Regions from separate parts of the Janthinobacterium sp. CG_23.4 genome, predicted to be linked through region 2. Evidence: predicted binding sites of a transcription regulator. Region 2 holds the regulator's gene; each other region holds the start of a gene.
The links. Region 2 encodes sigma-54, which starts transcription at its own class of promoters, with help from an activator protein. Its sites were predicted from a motif close to TGGCANGNAANCTGCTTT; they were not measured.
Positions count from the first base shown of each region.

Region 1: the regulator sigma-54 is predicted to act here: its motif matches at 5,576-5,593, upstream of glnA (type I glutamate--ammonia ligase).
Region 3: the regulator sigma-54 is predicted to act here: its motif matches at 5,380-5,397, upstream of H4V96_RS13260 (urease accessory protein UreD).
Region 4: the regulator sigma-54 is predicted to act here: its motif matches at 4,176-4,193, upstream of adh (aldehyde dehydrogenase).

Region 1 covers NZ_JARXUX010000001.1:820,450-828,417, reverse strand. The annotation lists gene corA (magnesium/cobalt transporter CorA) at 1-616, opposite strand, end outside; gene ntrC (nitrogen regulation protein NR(I)) at 763-2,253, opposite strand; gene glnL (nitrogen regulation protein NR(II)) at 2,302-3,390, opposite strand; gene H4V96_RS03705 (DUF4124 domain-containing protein) at 3,398-3,907, opposite strand; gene glnA (type I glutamate--ammonia ligase) at 4,063-5,478, opposite strand; gene H4V96_RS03695 (rhodanese-like domain-containing protein) at 5,863-6,324, shown strand; gene H4V96_RS03690 (TAXI family TRAP transporter solute-binding subunit) at 6,412-7,764, opposite strand; gene H4V96_RS03685 (glutathione S-transferase) at 7,896-7,968, shown strand, end outside.
Region 2 covers NZ_JARXUX010000001.1:293,010-300,977, reverse strand. The annotation lists gene ilvA (threonine ammonia-lyase, biosynthetic) at 1-1,357, shown strand, start outside; gene queF (NADPH-dependent 7-cyano-7-deazaguanine reductase QueF) at 1,467-2,309, shown strand; gene H4V96_RS01345 (PTS sugar transporter subunit IIA) at 2,643-3,125, shown strand; gene hprK (HPr(Ser) kinase/phosphatase) at 3,162-4,097, shown strand; gene rapZ (RNase adapter RapZ) at 4,279-5,142, shown strand; gene raiA (ribosome-associated translation inhibitor RaiA) at 5,457-5,816, opposite strand; gene H4V96_RS01325 (RNA polymerase factor sigma-54) at 5,886-7,364, opposite strand; gene lptB (LPS export ABC transporter ATP-binding protein) at 7,369-7,968, opposite strand, start outside.
Region 3 covers NZ_JARXUX010000001.1:2,967,801-2,975,768, reverse strand. The annotation lists gene H4V96_RS13275 (PAS domain-containing hybrid sensor histidine kinase/response regulator) at 1-749, shown strand, start outside; gene H4V96_RS13270 (ATP-binding protein) at 746-2,917, shown strand; gene H4V96_RS13265 (EAL domain-containing protein) at 3,092-5,296, shown strand; gene H4V96_RS13260 (urease accessory protein UreD) at 5,427-6,293, shown strand; gene H4V96_RS13255 (urease subunit gamma) at 6,319-6,621, shown strand; gene H4V96_RS13250 (urease subunit beta) at 6,652-6,981, shown strand; gene ureC (urease subunit alpha) at 6,983-7,968, shown strand, end outside.
Region 4 covers NZ_JARXUX010000001.1:4,537,815-4,545,782, forward strand. The annotation lists gene H4V96_RS20385 (sigma-54-dependent Fis family transcriptional regulator) at 136-2,061, shown strand; gene H4V96_RS20390 (DUF779 domain-containing protein) at 2,126-2,515, opposite strand; gene adh (aldehyde dehydrogenase) at 2,569-4,089, opposite strand; gene H4V96_RS20400 (TonB-dependent receptor) at 4,443-6,587, shown strand; rRNA gene rrf (5S ribosomal RNA) at 6,743-6,855, opposite strand; rRNA gene H4V96_RS20410 (23S ribosomal RNA) at 6,993-7,968, opposite strand, start outside.

The DNA.
Region 1 (7,968 bases), 530 kb from region 2:
GCAGCTTGCCCACCGCTTCCATCAGAGGCGCCACCACGTGGCGCAAAACCATGACCTTGCGCTTCAACTGATACAGGCGTTCGATATTGTCGCGCTCGGTGCCACGGTCAAAGATGCGGTCCTCGATCAATTCCAGCTCCGATTCCAGCGCGTCGAGCACGGGGAAGTAGCGGTCGACGACGGCGTCCATCAGCGCGTACAACACGAAGGCCGCCCCCTGGCGCAGCAAGTGCGGTTCGCGCTCGGCGCGCGCGCGCACGCCGAGGAAACCTTGCGAGCTATTGCTGCGCGACGAGAGCACATAATTGGCGCCAACGAAAATGTCGACTTCGCCCAGTACCAGTTCGTTCGCAATCATTTCCACGGTTTTCACCACGGCAAACAGGGAATCGCCATATTCCTCGATCTTCGGGCGCTGGTGGCCGCGCTGCGCATCCTCGACGGCCAGTTCATGCAGGCAAAACTCGTGCTGCATCTGTTTCAGCTCGGCCGGCGTCGCATCAAGCAGCGCAACCCAGACGAAACAGTCGGGACGCTCGACGTAATCGCTGATATCGTCAATCGGCAAGTCGGCCAGTTTTTTGCCATCCTGGTAGGCCACGCAGTTAATCAGCATACAGTTCCACAATGAAAGTTAAGACCGGACGAAACAGTCCGGCAAGCGCCAGCTTACCTTATCGCCTGTCATTGTTGTGGGTGTTGTGGCGTGCCATCGACGCCGCGCGGAAAAGCGGACGGGGCGAGTGCCCGTCCAGCCATGCATCAATCGTCCTTGGCGCCGTCGATGCCCAGTTCCGAGATCTTGCGGGTGATGGTGTTGCGGCCGATGCCCAGGCGCACGGCGGCGTCATTCTTGCGCCCGTGCGTATGCTTGAGCGCCGTCTTGATCAGGGCCGACTCGAATTGCCGCCCCAGCACGGCCATGACTTCTTGCTGCCCCGCGCCCAGCATTGCGGCGGCCTGCAATTCCAGCAAGCCGATCCAGCCCGGCGGCGCGCCGTTGACGGGTACGGCAGCCTCGAATACCTGGCCACCATGCGCATGAGCAACGTTCGCTGGCGCCACGTCAGCGCAGGCAGACGCGGTCGCAACGTCGCCCTGCCCCTGCGTCAATTCCAAGGGCAAGTCCTTGATTTCCACCGTCTGGCCCGGCGCCATCACGGTGATCCAGTTGCACAGGTTTTCCAGCTGGCGCACATTGCCGGGCAAATCGAGGCTGCTGAGGAACTGCATCGTCGGCTCACTCATGCGCTTCGCTTCCACGCCCAGCTGGCGCCCGCTTTGCACCAGGAAGTGGCGCACCAGGATGGGGATATCCTCGCGCCGCTCCCGCAAACTGGGCAGGCGCAAACGGATCACGTTCAGGCGGTGATACAAGTCTTCGCGGAACAGGCCGTCGCGCACGCGCTGCTCAAGATTCTGGTGCGTGGCGGTAATGACGCGCACATTCGCCTTGATGGGCTGATGCCCGCCGACGCGATAGAAGTGGCCGTCGGACAGTACGCGCAAGAGACGCGTCTGCAGGTCGAACGGCATGTCGCCGATTTCATCGAGGAACAAAGTGCCGTTCTCGGCTTGCTCGAAGCGGCCACGGCGCGTCGTCTGCGCGCCCGTAAATGCCCCGCGTTCATGGCCGAACAATTCCGATTCCAGCAAATCTTTCGGTATAGCCGCCGTATTGAGGGCAATGAAAGGCTGCGCCGCGCGCGGACTATGCTTGTGTAACGCGCGCGCCACGAGTTCCTTGCCGGAACCTGATTCGCCCGTGATAAGCACCGTCACATTCGATTGCGACAGGCGGCCGATGGCGCGGAACACTTCCTGCATGGCCGGTGCCTGGCCAAGGATTTCCGGCGCTTCCGACGGGCCCGATTCGACGCTGGCCTCGCGCAGGCTCTCGTCGAGCGCGCGGCGGATCAGTTCGACAGCCTTGTCGATATCAAACGGCTTGGCCAGGTATTCAAAGGCGCCGCCCTGGAAGGACGCGACGGCTGAATCGAGGTCGGAAAAAGCCGTGATGATAATCACAGGCAAGCCGGGAAAGCGCGACTTGACCGTCTGCAGCAATTCCAGGCCAGACGCGCCCGGCATGCGGATATCGGACACGAGCACTTGCGGCGTGTCAAATTCCAGTGCCGCGATAGCATCGCGTGCATTGGCAAAACTCTTGGTAGCGAGATTTTCCCGCGCCAGGGCTTTTTCCAGCACCCAGCGGATTGATTCGTCGTCGTCAACTATCCAGATTGGCTTCATTAGTGTGTGCGTCCCGCAATGGATTTCATGGGTGGGATACCCCCTCGCTTATGGCAAGGGTAGAACGATCCTGAAATCGGTGTATCCAGGCCGGCTTTCGCACTCGATCACGCCCAGGTGCTGTTGCACGAAGGTTTGCGCCAAGGTCAGCCCCAAACCGCTGCCGCCTTCCCTGCCCGACACCAGCGGGTAGAAAATCCGGTCACGGATCTGAGGTGCGATGCCCGGTCCATTGTCAATGATATGCAAGTCTAATGCCAGGGCGTAACGGACCTTGGCCAGGGTCACTTGGCGCGCCACGCGCGTCTTGAAAATCAGCTCCGCATCGCCCGCCTCGATGCGCTCGGCCAGCGCTTGCGCCGCGTTATGCGCGATATTGATCACGGTTTGTATCAATTGTTCCTTATCGCCGCGAAACTCGGGAATCGAGGCATCGTAATCGCGCGCAATGGTCAGCCCACTGGGAAATTCGGCCAGGATCAGGCTGCGCACGCGCTCACACACTTCGTGGATATTCACGTCGCCCACGATGTGCGGGCGGCGGTGCGGCGCCAGCAGGCGGTCGACCAGGGTTTGCAGCCGGTCCGCTTCCTTGATGATGACCTGCGTGTATTCGCGCAGCTCGCTCAGGTGCAGGGCCGGCAATTCCAGCTCCAGCAGCTGGGCCGCGCCGCGGATACCGCCCAGCGGGTTCTTGATTTCATGCGCCAGATTGCGTATCAGCTCCTTGTTGACCTGGCTCTGGTCGAGGATGCGCTCCTCGCGGTCGAGTTTTAACTGCTGCACGTTTTCGCGCAGCTCGATCAGTACGCCGTCGCTCGGCGCGTCGAGCGCGCTGACGATGCTGTGCACGCGCAGCGGCTCGCGCCCCAGGCGCTCCAGGCTCAGATCCTGGCGCAAATCGGAGAATTTATGTTCGAGCGCCTGCGCGCAGATGCCGGCCAGCTCTTCGGGATTGAGGAACAGCGCCGTCAACTTCTGCCGCGAGAGCGCTTTCAGCGAGCTTTCCAGCAAGTTTTCAGCCGCCGCGTTGGCATAGCTGATGTGCCCGTCGCGATCGAGCAAGATCACGGCAGAAGCCAGCAAATCGAGACCCGCCAGGTGGGCGGGACGGCTGGGAGGGTTGTGTATTGTCATGGTCTGCTCATCGGATATTGGCGATCTCGCGTTTCAGCGCTTCGACGTTCTGCTGTGTGCGGCCAAGGTTGTCCCTCAACTGCGCCACGCGTTCCTGATATTTCGCATAGTTACGCTCATTACCCTGGCGCTCGGGCTGGCCGGCGTTCAGTTCCAGGCGCTGGGCCGCCAATTTCTGTTCTTCGCTGCGCAATTCGTCCTGCAGGATCTGGCGCCGGTCCAGGTCGCGCGCGCGCTGCTCGGCGCCGTCAACCTTGGGAAACGCCCCGGCGGCAGGCACCGCCGTGGCCAGCGCCTGCGTGGCGGGCCGCGCAAGCGGGCCGGTCAGCGGCGCCGTCTTGCGTGGCGGCTGCGTCATGGCGCCAGGCAAATCGAGCAACTGGCAATGCTTGCCCGCCAGCTTGTCCGTGTACGTCTTGTGTCCGTGCGCATCGGCGCACACATACAACTGCGCGTGCGCCTGCGCCGCTGCAGCCAGCAATGCGGCCATCAACGCGATTCTGTCATACTTGCTCAATCTCGACTCCTGTCGGCACCTGCCGCATCGTTCCTGGGCCGACTATACAACACGTGCTGCCGCCGCATGGGCGTACTGCATAAAAAAACGCGGGCAAGACCATCGCCTCACCCGCGTTTTTCACTCACTACCGGCAAGTTGCCGGCATGGCGCCATTACAGCGAGTAGTACATGTCGAACTCGGCTGGATGCGTGGTCATGCGCATGCGCTGCACGTCCTGCATTTTCAATTCTAGATAAGCGTCGATCATGGAATCGCTGAACACGCCACCACGGGTCAGGAACTCGCGATCCTTGTCCAGCGCATCGAGTGCTTCTTCCAGCGAAGCGCACACGGTAGGGATCAGTGCGTCTTCTTCTGGCGGCAGATGGTACAGATCTTTCGAGGCTGCTTCGCCCGGATGGATCTTGTTGGCAACGCCGTCCAGGCCAGCCATCAACAGTGCAGCGAAACACAGGTACGGGTTCGCCAGTGGATCCGGGAAACGCGCTTCGACGCGGCGGCCTTTTGGATTGGCCACGTGCGGGATACGGATCGAGGCGGAGCGGTTTTTCGCCGAGTACGCCAATTTCACCGGAGCTTCATAGCCTGGTACCAGACGCTTGTACGAGTTGGTGCCCGGGTTGGTGATCGCATTCAATGCCTTGGCGTGCTTGATGATGCCGCCGATGTAGTACAGGGCGAAATCGGACAGGCCGGCATAGCCGTCGCCAGCGAACAGGTTTTTGCCATCTTTCCATACGGATTGATGCACGTGCATGCCCGAACCGTTGTCGCCAACGATAGGTTTCGGCATGAAGGTAGCGGTTTTGCCATAGCTGTGCGCCACGTTCCACACCACGTATTTCAGGTTTTGCGTCCAGTCGGCGCGCTCGACCAGGGTCGAGAACTTGGTGCCGATTTCATTCTGGCCGGCGCCGGCGACTTCGTGATGGTGTACTTCAACCGGGATGCCCAGCGATTCCAGAATCAGGCACATTTCCGAACGCATGTCCTGGAAGCTGTCCACTGGTGGCACCGGGAAGTAGCCGCCCTTGACGGTAGGACGGTGGCCGCTGTTGCCGCCCTCGATATCCTTGCCGGTCGACCATGAACCTTCGTCCGAACCGATCTTGACAAAGCAACCCGACATGTCGATCTTCCAGCGCACGCTGTCGAAGATGAAGAATTCTGGCTCAGGGCCGAAGTAGGCGGTGTCGCCCATGCCCGACGATTTCAGGTAGGCTTCGGCGCGTTTCGCGATCGAGCGCGGGTCGCGGTCATAGCCCTTGCCGTCCGATGGTTCGATCACGTCGCACTGCATGAACAGCGTGGTTTCTTCCATGAACGGATCGATATTGGCGGTGTTTGGATCCGGCAGCAAAATCATGTCGGACGCTTCAATGCCTTTCCAGCCAGCGATCGAAGAACCGTCAAAGGCGTGGCCCGACTCGAATTTATCCATGTCGAAGTGCGACACGGGAACCGTCACGTGCTGCTCTTTACCACGGGTGTCGGCAAAGCGGAAATCAACGAATTTGACTTCGTTTTCTTCTACCATCTTCAAGACTTCTGCGGCTGTCATTGCCATGCGTATCTCCTAAATGAATGTGGGGTGAGCCGACCTTAATGCGTCTGGGCTGATGCAGCGAAGCAAACATTGCGTGCCACCAAAACTCACAAGGATCATAGCAGATTCCATGCCAGCTCCAGAAGCAGCGTGGTAGCGACAGCAGAATACCTGCCATCCCCGTGAAAATTTTCATGCCCGGGTTTTTCACACGCGTTTGCATCACGTTCAGAATGCACTATGCAAGTGCAAAAAACAAACAACGCACTATTATCGTGCATTTTTTGCGGATTCCTGAAAAATGCCTTCTTGTGGTGCATGCGCCGTGCAGCGCGTATCCCCATTTGCGCGATGCGCACGGCGCACTATAATCGTTTATCCCTTTCCACTTTCACCGAGGACGCCATGACTACCGCCGCCGACATCCTGAGCACTGCCCGCAGCCGGGCCAATGAAGGTACGCCGTATGCCGGTGCCGTCACGCCGCACGAAGCGTATGCACTGCTGCAGGGCGATGCCGGCGTCAAGCTCATCGATGTGCGCACGAATGCCGAGCGCGACTGGGTCGGTCGGGTTGACATCGCCGACACCCAGCATGTCGCGGTGCAATGGGCCACGTATCCGGGCGGCGTACCGAATCCCGCCTTCCTCGCGCAACTGGCAGCCCAGACCGGCAAGGACGCGGTACTGCTATTCCTGTGCCGCTCCGGCGTGCGTTCGCGCCATGCGGCCAAGCTGGCGAGCGAACACGGCTATGCGAACTGCTTCGACATCCTCGAAGGCTTCGAGGGCGACAAGGACGCCGATGGCCACCGCAAACAGATCGGCGGCTGGTGCAAGGCGGGACTGCCGTGGCTGGGCGCCTGAGGCCAGGAGCAACTGAAGCGCTGTGTATCCGGGCTAGGGCCAGGGCTGGGCCTCGGCCAGATGCCGTTGCCAGCGTGGCTGGACGCTTCAGGCACGCTCGCCCGCGTCAAGCGCTGGAGGCTCTGCCATCAGGCCCAAGATGCGCTTGCGCACGAAATTGATGTGGCTGCGCAAGCCATACAGGCCATCGGCAAACGACAGCGGAATCGAGATCTGGTTGACCATTTCCTCGATCTGGTCCAGCCGCTGCAATTGCGCCGCATACACTTGCGCGCGCTGCGCTTGCGGCACGTCTTCCAGCGCCTGCTCCACCGTGCGCAACTGGCCATACCAGCGGTACACGCGCGAGCGGATACGCCACACATACAGCGGTGGCACCACGCGCGATAGCGGCAAGATCAAGGCACCGAGCGCCACCACCAGCACCCACATGCGGTCAAAGAAATTGGCCAGCCAAAAACTCATGTAGCGCTGCAGCACGGGCGCGCCATCCTTGTAAAATTTCAGCGCTTCAGGCGCGACGGGAATTTCCGTATAGCGCGCGGACGGGAACTGCCCCTGCTGCTGGAACCAGCCCGTGCCGCCGTGAATGCGGGCCGCCGCCTGGACGAACAGATCCATCAAGGCAGGATGCAAGTCTTCGCGCGCAACCAGGGTAGCGGTGGGCGCGATCAGGTGGTAATCCTGGGCGGGGATGTTTTTGCCCAGGTCGACGATGCCGCGAGGCAAGACCACATGCGTGAGAAAAGGCAGGCGCCGCGTGTACGCCTCGGCTTGCGAAAAATCGAACAGCTTGATGCCCGGCGTTTGCAGCAGCATCTGGATCAGCGGCGCTTCCGGCGCCGAGCTGAATACGAGACCATCGATGCGCCCTTCCAGCAGTTCCACCGTGGCGGGCGTATTTTGCAAGTCGCTCACGCTCAGTTCCGTGGCATCCACACCATTGGCGGACAGCAACTGCCGGAACAGGCCAGGCACACCCGTGCCTGGCGGCCCCAGATTGATCTTCATGCCCTTCAATTGCGTCAGTTGCGTGACCGCCTTGTCTTCGCGCAGGAACAGCCAGACAGGTTCCGTAAACAAGCTGCCCAGCGAAATCAAGCCATGGCGCTCGGCATCGGCGTGCTCTGTCGAGCCGCTTTGCACAAAGGCAATATCGGTCTTGCCGCTATTTAAGCGCTGCAAGTTGTCCTGCGAGCCCAGCGATGGCTGCAAGCTCACCTTGATGCCGTGCTTGGCCAGGGTAGCCGCATAGTTCTTGCCAAATTCTTCATATGCGCTGTTGTCCTGCCCCGTCGACAAGCTCACCTGGCGCGGCGGCGCCGGGTCGACCAGCCAATAAGCGAGCGCGCAAAACGCGCCCACCAGCAGCACAGTGGGACCGGCGGTGGCGAGGAAATCGCGCACGGAAAAGCGGCTGAACGCGAGGATTTTGGACATGTGGTGGCGCATGGGTTTCATGGGTGGCTACGATGCCAAGAAAAGCGCAACTACGCAAGGCACTTTCGCCGCTGCGGCGTGGCCATTTCGGCTACAGTGGCAGATCCATCACCTGCGCCTTGGAGCCCTGCATGCTGAAAATTCTTGGAAAAGCCGCCTCGATCAATGTCCGCAAAGTCTTGTGGACCTGCGAGGAACTCGACC
Region 2 (7,968 bases):
GCTCAGCGATGCGGAACGCAAGCGCGGCGTCATTTGCGCCTCGGCAGGCAACCATGCCCAGGGCGTGGCCCTGTCGGCCGCGCGCATGGGTTGCCGCGCCGTCATCGTCATGCCAACCACCACGCCACCCGTCAAGATCGACGCCGTCAAGGCACGCGGCGGCGTGCATGTGGAAATCGTGCTGCACGGCGAATCCTATACGGATGCCTACAACCATGCGCTGACCCTGGAAAAGGAACAGAAGCTGACCTTTGTACACCCGTTCGACGATCCGGACGTGATCGCGGGCCAGGGCACGATAGGCATGGAAATCCTGCGCCAGCATTCCGGCCCCATCCATGCCATCTTCGTGGCCATCGGCGGCGGCGGCCTGATCGCCGGCGTGGCTGCCTACGTGAAACAGATTCGCCCCGACATCAAGATCATCGGCGTGCAAACGCTCGATTCGGATGCCATGGCGCGCTCGCTGAAAGCAGGCGAACGCGTCACCCTGCCCGACGTGGGACTGTTTTCAGACGGCACGGCCGTGCGCCTGGTAGGCGAGGAAACCTTCCGCCTGGCGCAGCAATATGTCGATGAAATCATCATCGTCGACACGGACGCCATCTGCGCCGCCATCAAGGATGTGTTTACGGATACGCGCTCCATCCTGGAACCGGCCGGCGCACTGGCCATCGCGGGCGCCAAGGCCTACGTGGAGCGGGCCAGCCTGAGCAAGCACCCCATCGTCAACCAGACGCTGGTGACTATTGCCTGCGGCGCCAACATGAATTTCGACCGCCTGCGCTTCGTCGCGGAACGTGCCGAGCTGGGCGAGTTCCGCGAAGCCGTGTTTGCCGTCACCATGCGCGAACAGCGCGGCAGCTTCAAACGCTTCTGCTCGCTCATCGGCGCGCGCAACGTGACGGAGTTTAACTACCGTATCAGTGACGAAAAAGCCGCGCACGTGTTCGTCGGCATCCAGATCGCCGACCGGTATGAATCCGGGGCGATGGCGAAGAAATTCGAAGAGCATGAATTCAAGACGCTGGACTTGACGCACGACGAACTGGCCAAGTCGCACATCCGCCATCTGGTGGGCGGCAAGAGCCGCCTGGCGCAAGATGAGCTGCTGTACCGCTTTGAATTTCCCGAACGCCCGGGCGCGCTGATGCGCTTCCTCGACAGCATGGCGCCGAACTGGAATATTTCTCTGTGTCATTACCGCAGCCAGGGCGGCGACGTCGGCCGCATCCTCGTGGGCTTGCAAGTGCCACCCGATGAGATGGGACAATTCGCCCGCTTCCTCGATACGCTCGGCTATCGTTATTGGGATGAAAGCAGCAATCCTGTGTATAAGCTGTTCCTCGGGCAATAAGCCCAACTGCAAATACTGGGGTCGTACCCTGCAGGGTACGACCCCAGTCGTCGCCGTTGGGTTGAAATAGGCTACCATGCGTCCTTGACTGAATTCACGCCACACGACCATGACCACCACCAACGACCTCGCCGCACTCTCGCCTCTGGGCAAAAGCTCCGCCTACCGCAGCCATTACGCGCCGGAATTGCTGTTTCCCATTGCGCGCCAGGGCAAGCGCGACGAGCTGGCACTACACGGCACACTGCCCTTCTTTGGTCTCGATATCTGGAATGCCTACGAACTGTCGTGGCTGAACCAGCGCGGCAAGCCGCAGGTGGCCATTGCCAAGGTCAGCGCGCCGGCCGATTCGCCGAACATCATCGAATCGAAATCGTTCAAGCTTTACCTGAACTCTTATAACCAGACCAAGCTGGACAGCCCGGAAGCCCTGCTGAGCTTGCTCAAGCAAGATTTATCGAACGGTTTTGGCGCGCCTGTGCAGGTGGAGCTGACGTTGCAGGAAGATTTCGGCAAGCTCAAAATGGGCGAATTCGATGGCGTTCTGCTCGACCGCCTGGACCTGGAAATCACGCAATACTCGCCTTCGCCGCAACTCTTGAAGGCCGCGCTGGATGCAGCACCGGTGGAAGAAAAACTGGTCTCGCACCTGTTGAAATCGAATTGCCTGGTGACCGGCCAACCAGACTGGGGCAGCGTACAGATCGAGTATGCAGGGCCGCAGATCGACCAGGAAAGCCTGCTGCGCTATCTGATTGGTTTTCGCGAACACAATGAATTTCACGAGCAATGCGTGGAGCGCATTTTTGTCGATATATTGCGCCAGTGCAAGCCGCAAAAACTCTCCGTCTATGCGCGCTATACGCGCCGCGGCGGACTCGATATCAATCCCTGGCGCAGCAACTACAGCACCGGCACCATGCCAGCCAATCTGCGCAATGCGCGACAGTAACACCGGGCCACAGCACAAAATCATGCCAACAGGAATGTTGGCTGTGTTTTAAAACAACGTAGCAGTCGTGCCACAGTGCATGCCAAAGACGCTGAAAAATTGGAAAATCGGCATTCGGCGGCGGAAAAACCTGTCCGCCGCGTGTTTTTAATCCAGAAATAGCCGATACACCATGGTGTTATTTTTTTACCAAAATGATGGCGGCATGGGCTGTCGCATACACTGCGCCCGCAACGGGCCTATACTGATGAGAATTGGCGTTACAGGCCGTGAAAACAGGCCTATAATTCGGCTCGCAAGCCCTCTGCGCATTGCACCATTTCATTGAGTGTCATGACTAATCTTAGCAAAATACTATCTCTCGAAAACGTCCTGCTGGACCTGGAAGTCTCCAGTAAAAAGCGCGCTTTCGAGCAAGCCGGGCTGATCTTCGAAAACAATTACGGCATCGCCCGCTCTACTGTTTCGGACAATCTGTTTGCCCGCGAACGGCTGGGCTCAACAGGCCTGGGCCATGGCGTGGCCGTGCCGCATGGCAGGGTCAAGGGTAGTAAAACCCTGAAAGCGCCACTCGGTGCTTTCGTGCGCCTGGCCGAACCGATTCCGTTCGAGTCGCCCGATGGTAAGCCCGTCAATCTGCTGTTTTTTCTGCTGATTCCCGATCATGTTACCCAGCAGCATCTGGAAATTTTGTCAGAAATTGCTGAAATGTTTTCCGACGATGCCTTCCGCACGGCACTGGCCACGGATCCAGATCCGAAATCGGTGCATGCGCGCATCGTCAATTGGCAACCCAGCCTGCAAGCGGCGGGTTAAACTTCAGGTATTCCTCCACTCCTGAAGAAGACTGCCATGTTGCAAACGCCACTGACGATACAACGCCTGTACGACGATAATCGTGAAAGTCTGCAACTGGGCTGGTTCGCCGGCTTTCCCGGCGGCGAACGCCTGATCTCGGGCGATGTCTCGTCGGCTGCCGACCAGGTGGGCCACTTGAACCTGATCCATCCGGGCCGCATCCAGGTCTTTGGTCATCAGGAAATCAATTACTATCAGCGCCTGAAGGTCAACACGCGCACCCACGTCATTGGCGAACTGATCGCTGGCGGTCCACCGGCGCTGATCATTGCGCAAGGCCTGGAAACGCCACCCGATATCCTCGCCATCTGCGACGAGCAAAACATTCCCCTGTTCTCGACCCCGCTGCCGGCCGCGCAAGTGATCGACTTCCTGCGCGTCTACCTGTCGAAAAAGCTGGCGCAGCGCATCATCATGCATGGCGTGTTCATGGACGTGCTGGGCGTGGGCGTGCTGATCACGGGCGACTCGGGCCTGGGCAAGAGCGAGCTGGGCCTGGAACTGATTTCGCGCAGCCACGGTCTGGTGGCCGATGACGCCGTGGAATTTTCGCGCATCGCGCCGAACATGATCGAAGGTCGCTGCCCACCGCTGCTGCAAAACCTGCTGGAAGTACGCGGCCTGGGCTTGCTCGATATCAAGGCCATCTTTGGCGAAACAGCCGTGCGCCGCAAGATGCGCTTGAAACTGATCGTACATCTGGTGCGCCGCAACGCGCTAGAAGAAGAAGTCGAGCGCCTGCCTTTCCTGTTCCCCACGGAAGACGTGCTCGGCTTGCCCGTGCGCAAGGTTGTCATCCCCGTCGCCGCCGGCCGCAACATCGCCGTGCTACTGGAAGCGGCCGTGCGCAATACCATCTTGCAACTGCGCGGCATCGATACCTTGCAAGAGTTCATGGAGCGGCAGAGATTGGCAATGAGTGGCGATTAACAAGGTCGGATTAGCGGGGCAAAGCCCCGCGTAATCCGACGACATTGTTGACGCCCAAGGTGGTGTCGGCTTACGCGCTTTGCGCTAAGCCGACCTACGAAATACACATATGACATTGCAATAATTTGTAAAGAGAGTTGCCTCGGGGGCGCCATGCCGATCTTTATTGTATGATCGGGTTATGCATATCGTCCTCATCACCGGAATATCCGGCTCCGGTAAATCCGTCGCACTCAATGTGCTGGAAGATACCGGCTACTACTGTGTCGACAACCTGCCACCGGCATTGCTGCCCAGCCTGGTGCAAACGCTGCTCGACGAAGGCGCATCACAACTGGCCGTCGCCGTCGATGCGCGCAGCGCAGAGTCGCTGACCAGCCTGCCGCACAATGTCACCCTGCTGCGCGACCAGGGGCACGACGTCAAGGTCATGTTCCTCACGGCTACCACGCATTCGCTGGTAGCGCGCTTCTCGGAAACGCGGCGCAGCCATCCGCTGTCGCACGAATTGCGTCCGAATCAGAATCCAGCCAGCCGCCGCACCCTGATCGAATGCATCTCTGAAGAGCGCGAACGCCTGTCTGCCATCGAACAGCTGGGCCATGTAATCGATACCTCAGAGCTGAGCGCCAACAAGTTACGCGCCTGGGTCAAGGATATCGTCGCCTCGGAACGCGCACCGCTGACCCTGTTCTTCGAATCCTTCGCCTTCAAGCTGGGCGTGCCGCTGGACGCCGATTTCGTCTTCGACGTGCGGGCCTTGCCCAATCCTTATTACGACCTGACGCTGCGCCCGCTCGACGGACGCGATGCGCCCGTGATCGCCTTCCTCGACGCACAGCCCAGCGCGCTGGAACTGCTGGCCGACATCCGCGCCTTCATCGAAAAATGGTTGCCATCCTTTAAGTCCGACAACCGCAGCTACCTGACCGTGGCACTCGGCTGTACAGGTGGCCAGCATCGCTCGGTGTACATGGCGGAACGGCTGGCACAGTATTTCAGCCCGAACGAGCGCGTCGTCTTGCGACATCGCGAACGTGGGTAAGACGCGCATAAAATCTGTTGCGCATCGGCGCAGGTAGCGGGCAACGTTCACTGCCTGGGCGGCGCAGTGCCAGGCGAAGTTGCGCTACTCCAACACCTTTTCCTGCCGCTCGCCATGCTGTGATCCGGTATTCTTAATGCAGATGCGAGCCAGCAGGCCCGCCAGGCAGGAAAGAAGTCAAAGTGCACACATTCTAGCGTCTTCGGACGGAACTTTGCGTTCCCATGATGGTAGCCCGACAAGGGCGACAGGCGCAAAAAAGGGCGCAATGTGCGCCCTTAGTTGATCACAACCGTTTGGAAGTCGCGGGCCGCTTAAGCGGCGGCGATTTCTTCGTCCGAGTTGTCTGGCAGATGCTTGATCGCCTCTTTACCGTGCCCTTGCACTTTGGTTTTGTACTTCATCACTTGCCTGTCCAGCTTGTCGATCAGCATATCGATTGCGGCATACAGGTCTTGCGCCAGGCTTTCCACATAGACGGTTTTGCCACTCATACGCAGGTTGACTTCGGCCTTTTGACGTTTTTCTTTCTCTTTGAGGTTATCCACGGTCAGTATCACGGCAATATCGATAACTTGATCGAAATGCCGTTTCACGCGCTCCAGCTTCGTTTGTACGTATTCACGGATGGCTGGTGTCACTTCGAGATGATGTCCGCTGATGGTGAGATTCATACACACTCCTAAAGATGATCGGGTTCGTGCGGTCCATCCTATCCGGCCCGCAGAGGAACCGAAAAAAACTTACAAACACTTACGCAGACTCACTGGCGGAATTTTCAACGCTTCCCGGTATTTGGCAACAGTACGTCGCGCAATCACCATGCCTTGCTCGCCCAGCATGTCCGCAATCTTACTGTCGGATAAAGGATTTTTAGGGTCTTCTGCTCCTGTCAGTTGCACGATCAATGCCCGTATCGCCGTCGATGATGCTTCGCCCCCCGCTTCGGTGGCGACGTGGCTACCAAAGAAATATTTCAACTCAAACATGCCATGCGGGGTCAGCATGTACTTTTGGGTTGTTACCCGCGAGATAGTACTCTCGTGTAATCCCAGTGTATCAGCTATTTCACGGAGTACAAGGGGACGCATGGCAACGGCCCCATGCGAAAAAAAGTTCTTTTGTCTTTCTACTATCGCCTGCGCCACGCGCAAGATCGTGTCGAAACGCTGGCGCATATTCTTGATCAGCCACTTGGCTTCCTGCAACTGTGCGCCCATGGCGCCCTCGCCCTTGCCCTGCTTGAGCAAGTTGGCGTACATGGCGTTCACGCGCAGGCGCGGCATGACGTCGTTGTTCAGGGTGACTTGCCAACCATTGCGCGCGCGCTTGACGACGACGTCGGGCACCACGTAATCGGACACGTCAGAGGCGAACACGGCGCCCGGATGCGGATTGCACTGGCGAATCACCGTCTGCGCTTCGCGCAAGTCTTCATCATCGCAATTGAGGGCTTTTTTCAACTTGTTGAAATCGCGCTGGGCAAACCAGGCCAGGTGCTTTTCCACGATCACCAGGGCCATGCGCCGCGTCACCATGGCGATGTGCGGCAAGCGCTTGATTTGCAGTGCCAGGCACTCCGACGCATTACGCGCACCCACGCCGGGCGGATCGAAACTTTGCAACAGCGACAAGGCCGTGCGCATCTCGTCGGCGTCGATTTCCAGCTCTTCCGGCAGGCGCGCCAGGATGTCGTCGAGCGATTCTTCCAGGTAGCCATTGTCATCGAGTGCATCGATGATCAGCTCAACGAGCGCGCGGTCGCGCAATTCGAGCACCGTCACGCGCATCTGCTCCATCAAGTGCTCGCGCAGGGTACAGTGATGGGCTTCGAGCTGCGGGCGGGAATCTTCGTCGTCGGGTGCCTTGCCCCGGTTCGCCTCGCTCCAGTCGCTGTCACCGGCGTCTCCAGCGGCAGGGCTGTCGCTGGCCTCGCCGTCAAAGGTTTCCGCTTCGACCGGCGCGGTGGGTGCCTCCTGGCTTGGAGGCTGCGGCGGCGCTTCGGCCGGCGCGGCCGTGGAACTCAAGGCGCCGTCGGACAGCAGGCGCAGCGAACGGTCGAGCGGATCGTCGAGGCGCTCGAGCAAAGGATTGTCCGTCAGCAGTTGCTCGAGCTCCTGGTGTAATTCCAGCGTAGACAATTGCAACAGGCGTATCGATTGCTGCAACTGCGGCGTCAGTGCCAAGTGCTGCGAAGTGCGCAGCTGCAATGATTGTTTCATTGGCTCACATGCGGAAGTGTTCGCCCAGATAGACCCGGCGTACCGACTCGTTCGCGATGATGTCGTCGGGGCGTCCCGACGCCAGTACCGAGCCCTGGTTGATGATGTAGGCACGGTCGCAGATACCCAGCGTCTCGCGCACATTATGATCGGTGATCAGGACGCCGATATTACGCTCCTTCAAGAAGCGCACGATACGCTGGATTTCGATCACGGCGATGGGGTCGACACCGGCGAACGGCTCGTCGAGCAGCACGAAACGCGGATCGGTAGCGAGCGCGCGGGCGATTTCCACGCGGCGCCGCTCACCGCCCGAGAGCGACAACGCCGGGTTCTCACGCAACTTTTCAATCTGCAAGTCCGCCAGCAATTTATCGAGGCGTTCCTCGATCTCGGCCTTCTTCAGGGGGCGGCCTTCGACGGTCTGGATTTCCAGCACGGCACGGATATTGTCTTCCACCGTCAGCTTGCGAAATACGGACGCTTCCTGCGGCAGATACGACAGGCCCATCTGCGCGCGGCGGTGTATCGGCAGGCGGGAAATGTCCACGCCGCTGATATCGATGCTGCCGCCATCCGATGGCACCAGGCCGACGATCATGTA
Region 3 (7,968 bases), 2.7 Mb from region 2:
GCGCAGGCGCCGTATTCCGTTTCGACCTGCGTGCGCCGCTGCTGCAGCAAGCGGCCGTCCCGGCGCTGGCGCCGGGCCGCGTGGCGCGCCTGCCGCCGGGCCAGCGCGGGCGCATGGTGCTGTTGGTCGATGATGACGACAACTGCCGCAAGCTGCTGTCGGGCTTGCTGGCGCCGCTGGGCTTCCAGCTGCAGGAAGCGGCTGGCGGCGCGCAGGCGCAAGCCATGCTGGCGGCGCAGCGCTATGACATGGTGCTGAGCGACTGGCGCATGCCGGACATGGATGGCCTGGCGCTGACGCGCTGGCTGCGCGCGCAAACGACACTGGTGCAGCCGCGCCTGGTGATCATGACCGCTTCCGCCTTCGAGGAAGAAAAGCAGGAGGCCCTGGCGGCCGGCGCCGATGGCTTCCTGCGCAAACCGATCGAGCAAGAACACCTGTTCGCCATGCTGGAGCAGCAACTTGGTGTTCGCTTCCAGCGCACAGCCGCCGCGCCGCCGTGTTTGCCGGTGGCAGCTTTTGACTTGCAGCAGGCGCTGGGCCAGTTGGGCGCGACCGAACGGCAGGCACTGCTCGAAGCCGTGCAAGCGCTCGATTTGCGGCGCAGCACCATCGTGCTGGCCGGCGTGGCAACCAGCCTGCCGCAACTGTCCGCGCACATCGCCGCGATGCTGGAACAGCACCAGTATCAGTCGCTGTGCACCTTGCTGGCGCAGCTGGACTGCGAGCCGCAGGGCGAAGACGCATGACTTTTTACACACCCAAAGGCGCCCGCCTCGGTGGCGTGTCCATCGTGCTGGCCGTCAGCGTGGCGCTGACCTTCGTCGTCACGGCCTTGCTGCTGGTGTTTGCCGTACTGTTTTACCAGTCCGAACGCAGCCAGCGTTGGCAGCAGCTGCATGACAGCCTGTCAGTGAGCGCTGACCAGTTGGCCGTGGCCATCGAACTGCCATTGTGGAATCTGGATGAAAAGCAGATGCAGGCCATCATGCGCAGCATGCTGGGCAAGCGCGAACTGGTAGCCGCTGCCCTGACGCCGGGCATCGGCAAGGAAGCGCTGGCCCTGCGCCGCAATGCCGACGGCAGTATCGACAGCCTTTCCTCGCTATCGCCCGATCCGGCCTGGCTGGTGCAGCGGCGCCCCGTGACGATAGGCGGACAAGTGATCGGCGGCGTTGCCGTCTATGCGACGCCGGCCCTGCTGAACGCGCAGCTGCGGCAGCGCGCGCTGGGCATCGGCGCCATGATCGTGGCGCTCGACGCAATCCTGCTGGCCAGCATCTGGCTGCTCATGTGGTGTTTGATGCTCAAGCCCTTGAAGATCATCGGCCAGTACGCGGCGGGCGTCAAGGCGGGGCAGGGCGAAGCATTCGGCACGCCGCCGAAAGCGTGGTTCCAAGGCGAGCTGCGCACTCTGTACCGTTCCATCCGCGACATGGTGGCGCTACTCGACAGCCGCTACCGTGCCCTGCAACGCAGCGAAGAGCGCGTGCAGATGGCGACGGGTGCGGCCAGCATCGGCATCTGGGACTGGAACGTCAGCAGCGACGCATTGCAATGGGATGAACAGATGTATGCGCAGTTCAAGGCCGATGCGGCCAGCGCCATGGCGCCCGCGGCGATCTGGCGCGCGGCGCTGATGCCAGAGGACGTGCCGGCCGTCAAAGAGGCTCTGCGCGCCGCGCTCGGCAGCGGCAAGGCGTTCACGCACGAGTACCGCATCCTGTGGCCCGATGGCACCATCCGCTACATCAAGGCCGATGCCGTGATCTTTCGCGATGGGCTGGGCCGGCCCATGCGCCTGGTGGGCTCCAACTACGACATCACCGCGCACCGCGAGGCTGAACTGGAACTGCTGCGCCACCGCCATCATTTGGAAGAGCTGGTGGCCGAGCGCACGAGTGCCCTGTCGGTGGCCGTTAGCCAGGCACAGGCAGCGAACCGTGCCAAGAGCACCTTCCTGGCGAACATGAGCCATGAATTGCGCACACCCTTGAATTCCGTGATCGGTTTTTCGCGCCTGATGGCCGCCTCGCCCAATATGCAGGACGAGGAAAAGCGCAACCTGGCCATCATCCACCGCTCCGGCAAGCATTTATTGACGTTGATCAATGAAATTCTTGACTTGTCGAAGGGCGAGGCTGGGCGCTTGCAGGCGCAGGCGAGCGTGGTGGCGCTGGCACCCCTGTTGCAGGAAGTCATGGACATGCTGGGCATGCGCGCCGAGCAGCAGGGACTGGCCCTGCGCCTCGATTGCACGGATCTGCCGGCGGCAGTGTTGCTCGATGCGACGCGCTTGCGCCAGGTGCTGCTGAACCTGATGTCGAATGCCGTCAAGTTCGCCGGCAGCGGCGAGGTCACCTTGCGCGTGCGCGCCGAATGGCGCGATGACGCCACATGGTGCCTGTCGTTCGCCGTCAGCGATACGGGCATCGGCATCGCCCCGGAGGACCAGCAGCGCATCTTTGAGCCATTCGTGCAGGCCGACAGCGCGGGACCGAAGGATGGCACGGGCCTGGGCTTGGCCATCTCGCGCGAATTGGTGCAGTTGATGAAAGGCGAACTGACGCTGGAGTCCATGGCGGGGCAGGGGGCTACCTTCCGTTTCAGCATTCCCGCGCAGGCAGCGCAGGTGCCGGCACAGGTGCAGGCACCCATGTCGCCAGTCATGTCGCTGCAGGCGCAAGTGGCGCCGCTACTGCAGGCGCAAGATTTGCGATTGCTGTCCCGGGACGAACGCGCCGCCCTGCAGACAGCACTGCGCGAATTGAACCTGGTCAGGGTGGGGCAGTTGCTGGCGGCCTTGCCGCCGGCGGCGGCACCGTTGCTGGCGCCGCTGCAAGCCATGCTCGACCAGCATCAGTACCGGCAGCTCTGCATCTTGTTGGACAGTGAGGTCGCGCTGGCGCCTAGCTGAAAAGTGTGGGCTGACAACATCAAATGCGATGAAAGAAGGGCTCAGTGCCGTGGATTGATGGTGCTAAATTGCAATAAAGATTATGATGATGGTATGTAGCTCATTGCAACGAAATGTCTTGTCCAGCGTGGCAATTGACTGCCGCGCCTCATCCAAAGCTGAGAGAACTGCTACATGCACCGCGATTTTTCCGAAGTGAATGCTAAGGGCGAAGTACTGATTGTTGAAGATACACCTGCTTCGCTGAAGTTGTTGAGCGATTTGCTCAGCGGCGCCGGCTATGCGGTGCGCCAGGCGCCGAACGGTGAACTGGCGCTGTGGACGGCCCAGGCGCGCCCGCCGGAGCTGATCTTGCTCGACGTGCGCATGCCGGGCCTCGATGGCTTTGAAGTCTGCCGCCGCCTCAAGCAGATACCGTCGCTGTGCCAGGTGCCGGTGATTTTCCTGTCGGCGCAGTACGATACGGACGACAAGGTGCGCGGCTTTGCGCTGGGCGCCGTCGATTTCATCGCCAAGCCCTTCCAGGCCGAGGAAATTCTTGCTCGCACCGATGCGCACGTGCGCCTGGCGCGGGCGCAGCTGCAGCTGACACAAGAGCGGGCCAACCTGGAACGGCGCGTGGTCGAACGCACGGCCGAACTGGAGCAGGTGGCCAGCACCCTGGCACGCGAAGTGCAGATCCGCCGCGCCAATGAAGCATTGCTGCGCCTGTCGGGCCAAGTCTTTGAGGCCACCCAGGACGCCATCCTGATCACCGATCCGAGCGGCGTCATCGTCACGGCCAATCCTGCGTTTACACGCATCACCGGCTACGCGGCGCAGGATGTGGTGGGTACCGACATCATGCGCCTGCACGCCGAGCACACGGGCGAAGCGGTGTTGCTGGCCTTGCGCCAGGGCTTACATAGCAGCGGCTGCTGGTCGGGCGAAGTACAGACGCGGCGCAAGGGTGGCGACACCTATCCCTGTTTGCTCAGCGTGTCGACCGTGCATGGCCCGGACGGTGACGTGATCAACTACGTGGGCGTTTTCCTCGATATCAGCGAGCGCAAGGCCGAGCAGCATCTGATCGACTTCCTCTCCTACCACGACGCGCTGACCGGCTTGCCGAACCGCGTGCTGCTGCGCGAGCGCTTTGGACAAGCGCGCACCAACGCCCTGCGCGACGGCCAGCAAGTGGTGCTGATGTGCCTAGACCTGGACCGCTTCAAGAATATCAACGATTCGCATGGCCAGGCCGTGGGGGACAAGGCGCTGCAAGTGGTGGCGCGTTTCCTCTCGGGTTGCGTGCGCGAGGGTGACACGGTGGCGCGTCAGGGCGGCGACGAATTCCAGATCCTGCTGCACGACGATGTCTTGCTGGGGCGCACGCTGGCGCTGGCGCAAACCATTCTGGCCGGCTTGCGCGAAGAGCTCAGCGTCGACGGCGAGCGCCTGGCGCTGACCACCAGCATCGGCATCGCCATGTGCCCGGCCGATGGCGACAGCCTCGACGACGTGCTGCGTCACGCCGACACGGCCCTGGTGCGCGCCAAGGAAATGGGGCGTGATCATTACGCTTTCTTCACGGAACGCATGGGTAGCGATATCCGCGCCCGGCTGGCCATGCAGCAGCAACTGCGCGGCGCCATCTGCCGTGATGAATTCAAGGTGCATTACCAGCCGCAAATGTGCTTGCGTACGGGCGCCTTGCTGGGCGCGGAAGCACTGCTGCGCTGGGATAACCCGGTGCTGGGCAAGGTGCCGCCCGGCCTGTTCATCGCGCTGGCCGAGGAATACGGCTTGATCACGGCCATCGGCGAATGGGTGCTCGAAAGCGTATGCGCACAAATTCGCTCCTGGCTCGACGCGGGCCTGGGCAGCATCAAGGTGGCCGTCAACCTGTCGGGCAAGCAGTTCGCGCAGGATCACACGGTGCCGTTCGTCGAGGCGGTATTGCGCAAATACGCTATCACGCCCGCCTGCCTGGGTATCGAGATCACGGAAAGCACGGTGATGGGCGACCCGGACAAGGCAGTGGCGGCCCTCACGCGCCTGAAGGATATCGGCGTCGGCATTTCGCTCGACGACTTCGGCACCGGCTATTCCAGCCTCGGCTATCTGAAGCGCTTCCCCATCGACGTGCTGAAAATCGACAAGTCTTTCGTCGACGACGTCACCACCAGCAGCAGCGACGCGGCCATCGCCCGTTCCGTCATCTCGCTGGCGCACAACCTCGACATGCGCGTCATCGCCGAAGGCGTGGAAACGCGTGCACAGGTAGACTTCCTGACGCAACATGGCTGTGACGAAATGCAGGGCTATTATTTCAGCCCTCCGCTGGCGGCGGCACCGTTTACGGTCTTGCTGCGCGAACGGCGTACTCTGGCCTTGGCATAAAACACTGCGGTGCGGCCGGTGCACCATGCCGGTGCGTCCACCGCCGCGTGGTGCGCAATGTTCGCTATTTCTTCTCCTGACGCTGGCACATATCCTGCTTAGGTAGTCGCTTATTTACGCGATTGCCCGTATGCCAGACAGCACCCACCCAGCCATCCCCTCACAGGCCCGCGCGCATGACGCCTGGCAGGCGCATTTGCGCCTGGGTTTTGCCTGGCGTGATGGTGTCAGCCGCCTGGTCGAACGCACGCACAGCGGCCCCTTGCGTGTGCAAAAGCCTTTGTATCCGGAAGGCGGGGCCGTCTGCCACGCCATCATCATTCATCCGCCCGGCGGCGTGGTGGGCGGCGACCAGCTGGCCGTCGATGCTACGGTGGGCGAAGGCGCGCATGCCTTTCTCACGTCACCGGGCGCCGCCAAGTGGTACCGTGCCAACGGCCATGTCTCGGGCCAGCACATCGTGCTGCGCGCCGGTAGCGGCGCCACCATCGAGTGGCTGCCGCAGGAGAGCATCTTTTTCAATCAGGCTTGCGTGCGCCTGCGCCACGAGGTGGAACTGGCGGCGAACGCCAACTACATCGGCTGCGACATCGTCTGCCTGGGTCGCAGCGCTGCTGGCGAAATTTTTAACCAGGGCAGCATCGCCCAGCAGGTGCAGATCCGGCGCGGCGGCAAGCTGCTGTGGTGGGAGCAGGGCATGCTGGCTGCCGGCGGTCCGCTGATGGCCAGTCCCCTTGGCCTGGCTGGCCACACGGTATGCGCCACCCTGATCGCCGTCGGCCGCCCCCTTGCTGCCGCCGTGCTGGCTGCCTTGCGCGAGATCGAGGTGCCGGTTGGCGCCGTATTCGGCGCCACGCACATGAAATCGCTGGTGGTGGTACGCCTGCTGTGCGGCGACAGTGAGGCGGCGCGCAGGATCATGCTGGCTGCCTGGCTGCTACTGCGCCCCGCCATGCTGGGGCGCGATGCCGTCGTACCCCGTATCTGGAACACTTGATCAGAAAAGAGGCACAAGGAAAACCATGGACCTGACTCCCCGCGAAAAAGACAAGCTGCTCATTTTTACGGCCGCGCTGCTGGCCGAACGGCGCCTGGCGCGCGGCTTGAAATTGAATTATCCGGAAGCGGTGGCCTTGATCAGCGCCGCCATCATGGAAGGTGCGCGCGATGGAAAATCGGTAGCGCAGCTGATGTCGGACGGTAGCAAAATACTCTCGCGCGCCGACGTCATGGATGGCATCGCAGAGATGATCCCCGATATTCAGGTGGAAGCGACCTTCCCCGATGGCAGCAAGCTGGTGACCGTGCATCATCCGATAGTGTAAGCATACCAGCGACATTGAAAGGAGTTCCTCATGACACCAGGCGAATACAAATTGGAAGAAGGCGTAATCACCCTCAATGCAGATCGCGCCACGGCCACCGTGGTGGTGGCCAATCGCGGTGACCGGCCTATCCAGGTCGGCTCGCACTTCCACTTTTTTGAAGTCAACCCGGCGCTGGACTTCGAGCGCTGGCGTGCCTACGGCATGCGCCTCAATATTACTGCCGGTACCGCCGTGCGCTTTGAGCCGGGCCAGCGGCGCACGGTGGAGCTGGTGGCGCTGGCAGGTGAGCGCAAGGTCTACGGCTTCAATGGCGCAGTGATGGGCGAACTGCAAGACACTCCACCAGGAAAGGATTGATATGGCCAGCATTGCCCGTAGTGCGTATGCCGAGATGTTCGGCCCCACCAAGGGCGACCGCATCCGCCTGGCCGACACGGAGCTGTTCATCGAGATCGAGCACGATTATGCGATCTACGGCGAAGAAGTGAAATTCGGTGGCGGCAAGGTGATCCGCGACGGCATGGGCCAGTCGCAGCGTTGCGCTGCCGAGGTGATGGATACCGTTATCACGAATGCCGTCATCCTCGACCACTGGGGCATCGTGAAAGCCGATATCGGCCTGAAAAATGGCCTGATCTTCGGCATCGGCAAGGCGGGCAACCCGGATATCCAGCCCGGCGTGACCCTGGTCATCGGCGGCGCGACCGAGATCATCGCCGGTGAAGGCTTGATTGTCACGGCCGGCGGCGTCGACACGCACATCCACTTCATCTGCCCGCAGCAGATCGAAGAAGCCCTGATGAGCGGCGTGACGACCATGCTGGGCGGCGGCACGGGACCTGCCGTGGGCACGGCCGCCACCACCTGCACGCCGGGGCCATGGCATTTGCACGCCATGCTGGCGGCAGCCGATGCCTTCCCGATGAACCTGGGCTTCATGGGCAAGGGCAATGTGAGTTTGCCTTTGCCATTGGAAGAGCAGGTGCGCGCGGGCGCCATTGGCTTGAAGCTGCACGAAGACTGGGGCAGCACGCCGGCCGCCATCGACAACTGCCTGTCAGTCGCAGATCGCATGGATATCCAGGTGGCGCTGCACAGCGACACCCTCAACGAAGGCGGCTTCCTGGAACACACGCTGGCTGCCTTCAAGGATCGCACCATCCACACGTTTCACACGGAAGGAGCGGGCGGCGGCCATGCGCCCGACATCATCGCCGCCGTGGGACAGTCGAACGTGCTGCCCTCGTCGACCAACCCGACGCGCCCGTTTACCGTCAACACGCTCGACGAGCACCTCGACATGCTGATGGTGTGCCACCACCTGGACCCGGCCATTGCCGAAGA
Region 4 (7,968 bases), 4.2 Mb from region 2:
TGCTACATTGTGTAACACTCTCGATATTCAAAAGAGCGCCGCAGTACAGGGCCCAACGGAGGCAAGGAGATCATGTATCAACCGTCAACTACTTACCGTAGCGCGCCGTTTTCATCCATAGCGGATGGGAACGCCATGCCAGCAGGACTGGACAGGGTCCCCGTCATCATCGAAACTTCCCATCAACGCTCAGTCGCCTTTGGCTTGTCGCCCACGGCCACACCCGACTTTACGCCGGCAGGCAAATCCGATCTGTCGTTGTTGATCGAGCAAAATCGCATGCTGCACACGCACGCGTTGCCCGCGATGGAAACCCTGTACCAGCAAATCGTCAACACGCACAACATGGTGATTTTGACGGATGCCCATGGCGTGATCGTGCATTCGCTAGGCGACGATGATTTTCTGGAGAAAGCCAACCGGGTGGCCCTGCAACCCGGCGTAGCGTGGTCTGAACAAAGCCGCGGTACGAATGCCATCGGCACGGCCATCACGGAAAAAGTCCCCACCCTGGTCCATGCGGACCAGCATTATCTGGCCGCCAATCATTTCTTGACCTGCTCTGCAGCGCCGATCACCGATCACCGCGGCAAGGTCATCGGCGTGCTGGACGTGTCGAGCGACCAGCGCAGCTTTCACAAGCATACGATGGCCCTCGTGCGCATGTCGGCGCTGATGATCGAAAATCAGCTGTTTTCCGCCACCTTTGAAGATGCCATCACCGTGCACTTTCATGCCCGCCCCGAATTCATCGGTACCTTGATGGAAGGCATCGCCTCATTTACGCCGGGTGGACGGTTTTTATCCGCCAATAAGAACGGTTTGTTTCAGTTGGGCCTGTCATTTGCCGCGCTGAAATCACATACCTTCAGTTCCTTGTTCGGCTTACCCGTGTCTGCCCTGTACGACCATTACCGAACGGCCGCACCAGGTCTATTGAACCTGTGCATGCACAGCGGCGTGCGCGTCTACGGTCGCGCACAATTGCGCCTGGCCAATACTGTCTTCCAACGCGGTTTCAATATCAGCACCGAGCATGGCGATATTCGCGCCGTGCCGGCCCAGGTTCTCGCACCGGCCAGCCATGCTGCCAACGCGGCGCGCCGCCTGTCCGGCTTGCGCTACCTGCGCACGGGCGATCCGCAACTAGAGTTGGTGATCGACAAGGTCAGCAAGGTATTGGGGCGCGATATTCCCATCCTCGTCATGGGTGAAACGGGGACCGGCAAGGAATTGCTGGCACAAGCCATTCACAACGACTCGCCACGCGCCTTGGGACCGTTTATCGCTGTCAATTGCGCATCGATACCGGAAACTCTGATCGAGTCCGAGCTGTTCGGCTATGAAGACGGGGCGTTTACGGGGGCGCGCAAGAAAGGTGCTATCGGCAAGATTTTACAAGCCAATGGCGGCACTCTATTTCTCGATGAAATCGGCGATATGCCCTTTGGTTTACAGGCGCGCCTGTTGCGCGTGCTGCAAGAACGCATAGTCACGCCGCTAGGTAGCAGCAAGTCGATTACCGTGAATGTGGAACTCATTTGCGCTACGAATCATAACTTGCGAGAACGCATGGCCAAGGGCTTGTTTCGCGAAGACTTGTATTACCGCCTGAACGGCTTGGTGGTCAAACTGCCGCCGCTACGCGAGCGCACAGACCTGGACACGGTCGTAAAAAAGATACTCGCAACGGTAGCGCCCGACACGCGCTATACGCTGACACCGGACATCCTGCGCATGTTCCACCTGCATAAGTGGCCTGGCAACTTCCGCCAGTTGACCAATCTGTTGCGCACGGCCATCGTCATGGCTGGCGACGAGCATGAAATCTGTTTGCGCCACATGCCAGATGATTTCCTCGACGATATTGAGATGACGCAAGCCCATGCCGCCAGCCCAGGCGCGGATTGCATGATCGCCGCCGGCGCCAACCTGGAAGAGATGGAACAAAATGTGATCCGCAAGTCGCTCGATGCGCATGGAGGCAACGTCTCGGCCACGGCCAGGGCCCTGGGCGTATCGCGCAACACGATCTATCGCAAGCTTCCACATCTGAAATAGTTTATAGCAGATGCGGAAAGAAGTGCGACGTCTTGCGCTGCCCATACTGATGAGCATAGGTGTATCAGGTCTTGCTGTGCTCTAGCGGCTGGGCATGCAACAACGCGCACTCTTCATCGGTGAACAGGCGTGAGCGCGTCAAGAAGCGCTTGCCCGTGCCGTTATCGAGTGAAAACATGCCGCCATTGCCATCGACCACATCGATAATCAACTGGGTATGCTCCCAGTAAGCGAACTGCTCGATTCCCATGTAAAACGGTGTGCCATTCAAATGACCGAGATAGATATCGGTATCGCTGACATCGAACTCGCCCAGCGCATAGCACATGGGCGCACTGCCATCACAACAACCGCCCGACTGGAAAAACATCAATGGGCCGTGACGCTCGCGCAACTTGTCCATCATTTCAAGCGCCGCTTCGGTGGCGACTACCCGGGCAATTATTGCATTCATGGCATCCCTTTCTGCACGCCGCGCCTGGCTAAGAGCGCGGCGCGTGTGCCAGTTTAGAAGAAACCCAGGGCTTTCGGGCTATAGCTCACCAGCAAGTTCTTCGTTTGCTGGTAGTGATCGAGCATCATCTTATGGTTTTCACGTCCTATACCTGATTGCTTATAGCCACCGAATGCGGCATGGGCTGGATACAGGTGGTAGCAATTGGTCCATACGCGGCCGGCCTGGATGGCGCGTCCCATGCGGAAGGCGCGCGAACCGTCACGCGTCCACAAGCCGGCGCCCAGGCCATACAAGGTATCGTTGGCGATAGCCAGCGCTTCGGCCTCATCCTTGAAGGTGGTCACGGAGACGACAGGCCCGAAAATCTCTTCCTGGAAGATACGCATCTTGTTGTTGCCCTTGAAGACGGTCGGACGCACGTAATAACCGCCCTCCAGGTCGCCTGCCTGTGTATTGCGCTCGCCGCCAGCCAGCACTTCGGCGCCTTCCTGGCGGCCGATATCGAGGTAGGACAGGATTTTTTCCAACTGCTCCTGCGAAGCCTGGGCGCCGATCATGGTGCTGGCATCGAGCGGATTGCCCTGCTTGATGGCAGCCACGCGTTTCAATGCACGTTCGATGAATTTTTCGTAGATTGATTCCTGGATCAGCACGCGCGATGGGCAGGTACACACTTCTCCCTGATTCAGCGCAAACATGGTGAAGCCTTCCAGGCACTTATCGAAATAATCATCGTCGGCATCCATCACGTCTTCAAAGAAGATGTTCGGCGACTTGCCGCCCAGTTCCAGGGTGACGGGAATCAGGTTTTGCGCCGCGTAACCCATGATCAAACGGCCCGTGCCCGTTTCGCCCGTAAACGCGATTTTGGCGATGCGCTTGCTCGACGCCAGCGGCTTGCCCGCTTCCAGGCCAAAACCATTGATGATGTTCAACACACCAGGCGGCAGCAAGTCGCCTATCAGTTCGATCAATACCATGATAGAGGCGGGAGTTTGCTCGGCCGGCTTCAAGACGACGCAATTGCCGGCGGCCAGGGCTGGCGCCAGTTTCCACACGGCCATCAGAATCGGGAAATTCCAAGGGATGATCTGGCCCACGACACCCAGCGGCTCATGGTAATGATAAGCATAGGTCTCCGCATCGATTTGTGCGACGGAACCTTCTTGCGCGCGGATACATCCGGCGAAGTAACGGAAATGGTCGATGGCCAGCGGAATGTCGGCATTCATCGTTTCACGGATCGGCTTGCCGTTATCGATGGTTTCCGCCGTGGCGATCAGGCTCAAATTCTGTTCGATGCGATCGGCGATGCGGTTCAAGATGTTAGCGCGTTCGGCAGGCGAAGTCTTGCCCCAGGCATCTTTGGCGGCATGGGCGGCGTCCAGCGCCAGTTCCACGTCTTCCGCCGTGGAACGGGCGATCTCGCAAAATGGCAAGCCGGTGATGGGCGTAATATTGGGAAAATATTCACCTTTTACTGGTGCAATGAATTTTCCGCCTATGTAATTGTCATAACGTTGCTTGAAAGGGTTGGCGACGCCCAGTTTGCTGATGTCTGCAAAATTCATGTCATCCTCTATCGGCTTAATTAGAATGGAATTACTGAAATAAATATCAAACGTCTTGGTACAGATGGGGTGAGTACAAGAAGTCTTGTGCAAATGCCGTGCCAGCTCACCGCCGCACGCCGGTGATTCTTCCCGGGGGACTGTGCGCGCGTCTTGAACAAGGCAGGTGTATCCTGCGCCAATCCACGCCAGCCCTGCTGCGTCGCCCCTTTGTTGCTGCACAATGGAACAGGTGTACCAAACTGCAACACCTGCTCCTGTGCCACGAAGGAATCACCATGCCCCATGGCAATTTGCGCACGGCAATACGCACACGCGACTAAGCACGCTTTTATTCAGATTGGAGAACCCGCATGCAGCATCGTTTCCGCTTGAACGCCATTGCCAGCCTGTTTGTCGCTGGCAGCGCCACCCTCGCCCCCCACGTTTTCGCCGCCGAGTCCGCTGACCTGGCCGCCGGACAAGTCATGGATACGGTGGTCGTCAGCGGTAGCCGCATCGCCCGCCCCAGCAAGGAAGTGCCAGCCTCGATCGATGTAGTCGACAGCGCCCGCATCCAGGAGGGCCAAATCCGCGTCAACGCTTCGGAAGCATTGGCTGGCGTGCCGGGCCTGGTGGTGCAAAACCGCCAGAACTACGCGCAAGACTTGCAAATCTCCTCACGCGGCTTCGGCGCCCGCTCGGCCTTCGGCGTGCGCGGCATCAAACTGATCAGCGATGGCATTCCCGCCAGCATGCCCGATGGCCAGGGCCAGATCGCCACTTTCAACCTCGATACGGCCGAGCGCATCGAAGTGCTGCGCGGCCCCTTCTCTGCCATCTACGGCAACCACTCGGGTGGCGTGATCCAGCTGTTTTCCAAGGTTGGGAAAAATCCCCCGTCCGTGGAGCTGAACGTTACGGGCGGCAGCTACGGCACCAGCAAGCTGGACCTTTCGGCGCAGGGACAGGCCGACGGCATCGGCTACGTGCTGGACGGTTCGCGCTTCCGCACGCAGGGTTTCCGCGCCCACAGTGCTGCCACGCGCGAACAGGCGTTCGGCAAGATCACGCTCAAGCCGAATGTGGACAGCAAGCTGACCATCGTCGCCAACAGCCTGCACCAAGGCAATACACAAGATCCCCTGGGCGTCACCTGGGCCACGTTTGCCACAAACCCGCGCGCAGGCGAAACCGACACCACCGATACGCAAAACCCGAAGCGCACCTTTGCCGAACGCTACAACACGCGCAAGAGCATTGACCACCAGCAAATCGGCGCTACCTATGAACAGTCATTCGGCGACGACCGCCTGCATGTGACGATGTATGGCGGCAACCGCGATGTGATCCAGTACCAAGCTTTTAGTAGAGTGTTTCAGGCGCCAGCTAGTCATTCGGGCGGCGTGGTCGACTTTCAGCGCCACTTCTATGGCATCGATAGCAACTGGCTACACGTGAACCAGTTGGCCGGCGGCACGCTGAGCACTACCATCGGCATCGATTACGGCCACTCCAGCGACAAGCGCACCGGCCATGAAAATTACATGGGCAATAGCTTGGGCGTAAAAGGCAAGCTACGCCGCGACGAGCACGATGTCGTCTCCAGCCTCGCTCCGTATATTCAGGCGCAATGGCAAGGCGGGCCATGGCTGCTCAGTGCAGGTGTGCGCTACAGCAAGATGAAAGTCGCAGTCAACGACCACTTTCTCAGCAATGGCGACGACAGCGGCAAGCTCGAGTTCAGCCACACTACACCGGTGCTGGGCCTGCTGTATAAGCTGACGCCGAACGTCAACGTGTACGCCAGCGCCGCGCGGGACTTCGAAGCACCGACCCTGAACGAACTGTTTTACTCGGGCATGGGCGGCGGCTTCAATTACCAGCTAAAACCTGCCACCAGCAGCAACCTGGAAGCGGGCGTCAAGACCAGGCTCAACAACAACACGCATGTAAACGCGGCCGTATTCCAGATCAAGACCAGCGATGAACTGGTGGTCGACAACAAGAATTCAGGCAATGGTCGCACCAGCTATATCAACGCCAGCAAGACCTTGCGCCAGGGCATGGAAGTATCTCTGGACGCCAGCCTAGGATATGGCTTCACGACAAAAGTGGCGCTGACCAGCCTATACGCCGTATATGACCAGGCCTTCGGCAGCGCGCGCAAAGGCAGCCGTTTGCCAGGTGTACCCAGCGCCAACCTGTTTGCGGAACTGGCGTGGAAAGATACGCTTGATCGCTTCGGCGCGGCGCTGGAAAGCGTGGCCAGCAAGCAAGTGTACGCGGAAGACAGCAACAGCGAAAAACCGGCACCCGGCTACACGGTGTTCAACGTACGCATGAATGCCAAACAAAGCACGGGCAACTGGCACTTCAAGCAATTTGTCCGCCTGAACAATCTTTTCGACAAGACCTACGTAGCTTCCCTCATCATCGGCGACAGCAACAAGCGCTACTACGAAGCGGCACCAGGCCGTAATTGCTTGCTAGGTTTCAGCGCCCAATACAGTTTCTAAAAAAAGCCCGCGCCTCTTGCGATGCGCGGGCTTTTTATCTTGCTGCTGAATAGCTGGGGCTAACACTAAAACCAACAGACGAAAAAAAACCCCACCATTGCTGGCGGGGTTTTTCTCTAGGTGCAACAGCCGAGAGCTGTTGCACCAAATAACAAGCCTGACGATAACCTACTTTCACACTGGTTGCAGCACTATCATCGGCGCAAAGTTGTTTCACGGTCCTGTTCGGGATGGGAAGGGGTGGGACCAACTTGCTATGGTCATCAGGCATAACTTGTACTGGCGCTTGTTCTCGGTAGAGCAACAAGGCCTGAATCTGGAAGAAGCAAAGATTTTTGGGTAATGAATGGTATCAACAAACTCACAACGTTGTACCGTCTTATCCTCTGTACCTGCTAAGGTTATAGGGACAAGCCGTACGGGCAATTAGTACTGGTTAGCTTAATGCATTACTGCACTTCCACACCCAGCCTATCAACGTCCTGGTCTCGAACGACCCTTCAAAGAGCTCAAGGCTCTGGGAAATCTCATCTCAAGGCAAGTTTCCCGCTTAGATGCTTTCAGCGGTTATCTCTTCCGAACTTAGCTACCCGGCAATGCCACTGGCGTGACAACCGGTACACCAGAGGTTCGTCCACTCCGGTCCTCTCGTACTAGGAGCAGCCCCCTTCAAATTTCCAACGCCCACGGCAGATAGGGACCAAACTGTCTCACGACGTTTTAAACCCAGCTCACGTACCACTTTAAATGGCGAACAGCCATACCCTTGGGACCGGCTACAGCCCCAGGATGTGATGAGCCGACATCGAGGTGCCAAACTCCCCCGTCGATATGAACTCTTGGGAGGAATCAGCCTGTTATCCCCAGAGTACCTTTTATCCGTTGAGCGATGGCCCTTCCATACAGAACCACCGGATCACTATGTCCTACTTTCGTACCTGCTCGACTTGTCAGTCTCGCAGTTAAGCACGCTTATGCCATTGCACTATCAACACGATGTCCGACCGTATCTAGCGTACCTTCGAACTCCTCCGTTACACTTTAGGAGGAGACCGCCCCAGTCAAACTGCCTACCATGCACTGTCCCCGATCCGGATAACGGACCAAGGTTAGAACCTCAAACAAACCAGGGTGGTATTTCAAGGTTGGCTCCACGAGAACTAGCGTCCCCGCTTCAAAGCCTCCCACCTATCCTACACAGATTGGTTCAAAGTCCAATGCAAAGCTACAGTAAAGGTTCATGGGGTCTTTCCGTCTAGCCGCGGGTAGATTGCATCATCACAAACATTTCAACTTCGCTGAGTCTCGGGAGGAGACAGTGTGGCCATCGTTACGCCATTCGTGCAGGTCGGAACTTACCCGACAAGGAATTTCGCTACCT